DNA from 2 places in the Exiguobacterium sp. UBA1053 genome. Region 2 is predicted to be linked to the other one. Evidence: riboswitches for the same ligand, from Rfam matches in the RefSeq annotation. Region 2 holds a riboswitch; the other holds the start of a gene.
What was found. Region 2 has a riboswitch for S-adenosylmethionine ahead of metK (methionine adenosyltransferase). Riboswitches for the same ligand answer to the same signal wherever they lie in the genome.

Region 1 (2,470 bases), 460 kb from region 2:
CGGGCGCAGTACGGCAAACTGCCCGTTCAAGTATTCAAGCCGGCAATCGACGACCGGTACCATGAAGAGCATGTCGTCTCTCATATCGGCAACTCCGTCGTGGCGATTCCGATGGCGACGAGTCGCGATCTCTACGCAGCAGTAGCAGAGGAAACACAAATCGTCGGAATCGATGAAGTTCAATTCTTTGATGATGAGATCGTACAAGTCATCGAAGCACTTGCACAAGACGGAAAACGCGTCATTTGTGCAGGCCTTGATCAAGATTTCCGGGCAGAGCCATTCGGCAAGATGCCGGAATTACTGGCGCGCGCAGAATTCGTGACGAAGCTGCAAGCCATCTGTCTTTCGTGTGGTGATCCGGCTTCCCGGACACAACGGTTGATTGATGGAAAACCAGCGAACTACGATGATCCGATCATCCTAGTGGGCGCTTCAGAATCGTATGAGCCACGGTGCCGCCATTGCCATGAGGTGCCTGGAAAGCCGAAGCCGCTCCAATCGGTGCAGCACCAAGAAAATTAAAAAAGACGTACCGATCGCGGTCGTCCTTTGATGTAACAGCTATTCGCTTTTAAGTGAATAGCTGTTTTTTTTATTATCCCGTTTCCTGTGAGAACCGGCTTGAGCGTTCGATAAAGCGGATCGTCTCACGAACGATCAAATCCTGATCATGATCGAGGGTCGCGACGTGGTACGAGTTCAGTAAACAGTAGCTTCGTTTATCATTCGTTCCGATGTGCTGATGCAGATAATCCGAGCTCGACGGCGGGACGACGTGATCGGTCGCCGAGTAGAGAATTAATGTCGGCAGAAGGATTGATCCTAAGCGTCCTTTCGTTTCATCCATCAGACGGACGAGTTCGAACGCACAACGACTTGGAACGAGGTCATAGATGATTTCGAAAGCAGACCGTTTGATGTCCGGTGCCCCTTCCGGTAAGTACTGTGGACCGTCCTCGAACGAAAGTGCTTCATAGGATGGAACGGAAAGTGCGGCATTGATCGTAATGATGCCGGCAAACGGAATGCCGTCAGCAGCGAGTGACAGTGCAAGCGTCGCACCCATCGATTGACCGATGACGAAGACTTGATCGCATGTTTCTTGTAAACGTTCATAGCCGTCTTGCAGGCTTTGCTTCCAACATCGAGCAGTCGATTGTTCAAACTCGCGGACGTTCGTTCCATGTCCGCGTAAGCGCGGGGCATAGACGGTAAAACCTTCAGCAGCGAATGCCTCACCGACGTCGCGGACACTTTGCGGAGTGGCATTAAAACCATGACAGATTAGAATACCGATCGGTCCACCTTGAAAATAAAACGCTTCAGCACCAGTCAATACAGGATAGTTCATCATTACTATTTTTCCTCCATTCATGAAAAAAACTCGTCGACGTCACTGCTTGGACGCCCACGAGTTTTTCACCGTATCATCCAAAGCCGCGCTTTGCTGGTCGGAGCACCTTACAGATTGCAGGTTGCCGTGAAGTCATAGAGCCAGGTCTCTCGTTCACTCTTGATAAATATCATATTGGAATTGTCGGATTAATCATTGAAACGATGGTAGCACGACCGAAAATGCCTTGTCAAATCGTTCTAGACGAATCGTGATTTATTCTTTCAGCTAACTCATAACTTATGACTCAATCGATATGCGCCAAATGGATTATTTTTGCAAAGTTGGTTGACTTTTAAAGGTTCGACCCGTAATGTAAAAATTAGTTTTACGACATAAGCAACAACGCAACAACACACATACGAATTTCATACCGCAATACTTATCCAGAGAGGTGGAGGGACTGGCCCTACGAAACCTCGGCAACAGACTCATTATGAGCACTGTGCCAATTCCATCAGACAGATGTCTGAGAGATGAGTGGAGTGGATTCTGCCACTGTGCGGATCCAGGTCTCTTCTTGTTTCTCAAGAAGGGACCTTTTTTGTTGAATGAAGGGGGAAAACGGAATGATTGCATTTCATCAAGTCAAAAAAACGTACGTCACGAAAGATCAGACGATTGCAGCGCTCGACGGTGTCGACCTGACGATCGAAAAAGGTAAAATCTTTGGGGTCATCGGTTTTAGCGGTGCCGGAAAAAGTTCACTGCTCCGCTGTGTCAACCTGTTAGAACGACCGACGTCAGGAACGGTGACGGTCGATGGGGAAGATTTAACGCAACTGTCTCCGAAAAAATTACGCCAAGCAAAACAACGGATTGGAATGATCTTTCAGCACTTCAATCTGTTGAATGCGAACACGGTCTTTACGAATGTCGCAAAGCCACTCGTTCTCGCAGGCGTCAAGAAAGACGAGATTCGCCGCCGAGTGACAGAATTGCTCGATTTCGTCGATCTCGCGGACAAGGCGGATCATTATCCGGATCAATTGTCCGGTGGACAGAAACAGCGTGTTGGTATCGCCCGGGCACTCGCGACGCAACCTTCCGTCCTCTTATGTGACGAAGCGACAT
Region 2 (2,470 bases):
TCTTCTAGAAAAAACATTCGTTTCCTGCAAAGTTCCACGGAAACAAAAAAGTCCGAAAACCTGCGTAGGGTTTTCGGACTTTTTGATTATGCGAAACGTTTTGCTTGTTCTTCAAGAACTGCTGCTTTATCTGTTTGCTCCCATGGAAGCTCAACATCTGTACGACCGAAGTGACCGTATGCAGCTGTTTGACGATAGATCGGACGACGGAGATCAAGCATGTTGATGATTCCAGCCGGACGAAGATCGAAGTTTTCAGCAACCAATTCGACGAGTTGCGCTTCAGGAAGTTTTCCTGTACCGAATGTGTCAACCGCGATTGATACTGGGTGCGCGACACCGATTGCGTACGCAAGTTGAACTTCTGCTTTGTCTGCAAGACCTGCAGCAACGAGGTTCTTCGCGACGTAACGTGCTGCGTATGCAGCTGAACGGTCGACTTTTGTTGGATCTTTACCTGAGAATGCTCCACCGCCGTGGCGTGCGTATCCACCATACGTATCAACGATGATCTTACGACCCGTCAATCCAGCATCTCCTTGTGGTCCGCCGATGACGAAACGACCAGTTGGGTTGATGAAGAATTTCGTTGCTGCGTCGATGTATTCAGCCGGGATGACCGGTGTGATGACGTGTTCTTTCAAGTCAGCTTGGATTTGCTCAAGCGTGACTTCTTCTGCATGTTGTGTCGAGATGACGATCGTATCGACACGAACCGGCTCGTTGTTCTCGTTGTATTCGACCGTGACTTGTGTTTTTCCGTCCGGACGAAGGTAGTCGAGTTGACCGTTTTTACGCACTTCTGCCAAACGGCGTGCGAGACGGTGTGAAAGCGAGATTGGAAGTGGCATGAGTTCTGGTGTTTCTTTCGTTGCGTAACCGAACATGAGACCTTGGTCTCCTGCACCGATTGCATCGATTTCTGCATCAGACATGCTACCTTCACGTGCTTCAAGCGCTTGGTCGACACCAAGAGCGATGTCTGCTGATTGCTCATCGATTGATGTCAATACAGCACACGTGTCCGCGTCAAAACCGTATTTCGCGCGTGTATAACCGATTTCACGAATCGTTTCACGGACGACTTTTGGAATGTCGACGTAAGTCGATGTCGTGATTTCACCTGCAACGAGAACGAGACCTGTTGTAACAGAAGTTTCTGCCGCAACACGCGCGTTTGGATCCGCTGCGAGGATTGCATCAAGAATTGAATCCGAAATTTGGTCACAGATTTTATCTGGATGACCTTCAGTGACTGACTCCGACGTGAATAGTCGGCGATTAAGGTTTGTCATGTATGACCCTCCCAAAAAAGAATTTGACGGTGTACTCATTTCCCCTAGTTGAGTGGGACGGTAAAATGAAAAAAACCTTTCCGAGTCCAAAAAATGGTCAGGGAAAGGTTGTGCGTTCTTCCTTTACCCTCTTATCGTTCGAAGTGTTTACTTCGCTTCAGGAGAGCACCTTTTCCCTCATTAATATGTGAATTAATGTAGGACGGTTGCCGGGTTTCTTCGGGCCTTGTTCCCTCCACCTGCTCAGAATAAGAGTATCCGTTACGAATTACATGATATAAAGTTGTACCTACTCTGTCAAGCAAGGTTTCAAATTCTAGTCGAAACTTTTTGAAAGAGATGTTAAACTGTTAATGCTGAAAGCGTTTCCAGATAAATAGAAATCAGCATTAGAAAATGATTGCTCTCTCTTTAGTATGTCATATATAATAAATGTGTCATACTAAATACAGTGAGCCAAAACCAACGTAGGGGAAAGGTGGGGTCAGGATGCCGATGACGGTCCTGAATATCGAAGAACTACTCAAGAAAGAGCATGTGTTCAAACAACTATCTGTTGCTGAACTTGTCGAACATGCGATTCGAAACGAAGAAGGTGTCCTTGCTGAGAACGGCGCATTATCTGTAGAAACGGGGAAATTTACAGGTCGTTCACCAAAAGATAAGTTCATCGTCCGTGATTCTTCCTGCGAGTCTCACATTGATTGGGGGCATGTCAACCAACCAATGGATGGAGACAAATTTGAACAATTGTTGCAAAAGGTTCTTCGTTACATGAACGAAGCCGATCAGCTCTATTACACAGAAGCTGCTGCTGGGGCAGATACGCACTTCACCCTTCCGGTCCGTGTGCTCACACAATATGCTTGGCATAACCTGTTTGCCAAACAACTCTTTTTACGCGAGTATCCTGAAGTGGCTGCCTTCGAACCGTTCACGGTCGTCTATGCGCCACATTTCAAAGCAGATCCTGCCGTTGACGGAACGAACTCCGAAACGTTCATCGCGATGTCGTTCGAACATCGGATCGTTTTGATCGGTGGAACCGAATATGCGGGCGAAATCAAAAAATCCATCTTTTCCGTCATGAACTATCTCTTGCCACAAGAAAATGTCCTTTCGATGCACTGCTCGGCAAACGTCGGACACGAAGGCGACGTTGCCTTGTTCTTCGG

Region 1: linked by a shared signal. The riboswitch ahead of B3G15_RS13045 (alpha/beta hydrolase) and the one ahead of metK (methionine adenosyltransferase) in region 2 are both predicted to bind S-adenosylmethionine.

The regions. Positions count from the first base shown of each region.
Region 1 covers NZ_DCDO01000013.1:1,069,663-1,072,132, reverse strand. Annotated here, with positions in the region: gene B3G15_RS13050 (thymidine kinase) at 1-525, shown strand, start outside; gene B3G15_RS13045 (alpha/beta hydrolase) at 599-1,357, opposite strand; SAM riboswitch class I at 1,425-1,526, opposite strand; SAM riboswitch class I at 1,776-1,879, shown strand; gene B3G15_RS13040 (methionine ABC transporter ATP-binding protein) at 1,966-2,470, shown strand, end outside.
Region 2 covers NZ_DCDO01000013.1:609,383-611,852, forward strand. Annotated here, with positions in the region: gene metK (methionine adenosyltransferase) at 87-1,295, opposite strand; SAM riboswitch class I at 1,424-1,550, opposite strand; gene pckA (phosphoenolpyruvate carboxykinase (ATP)) at 1,785-2,470, shown strand, end outside.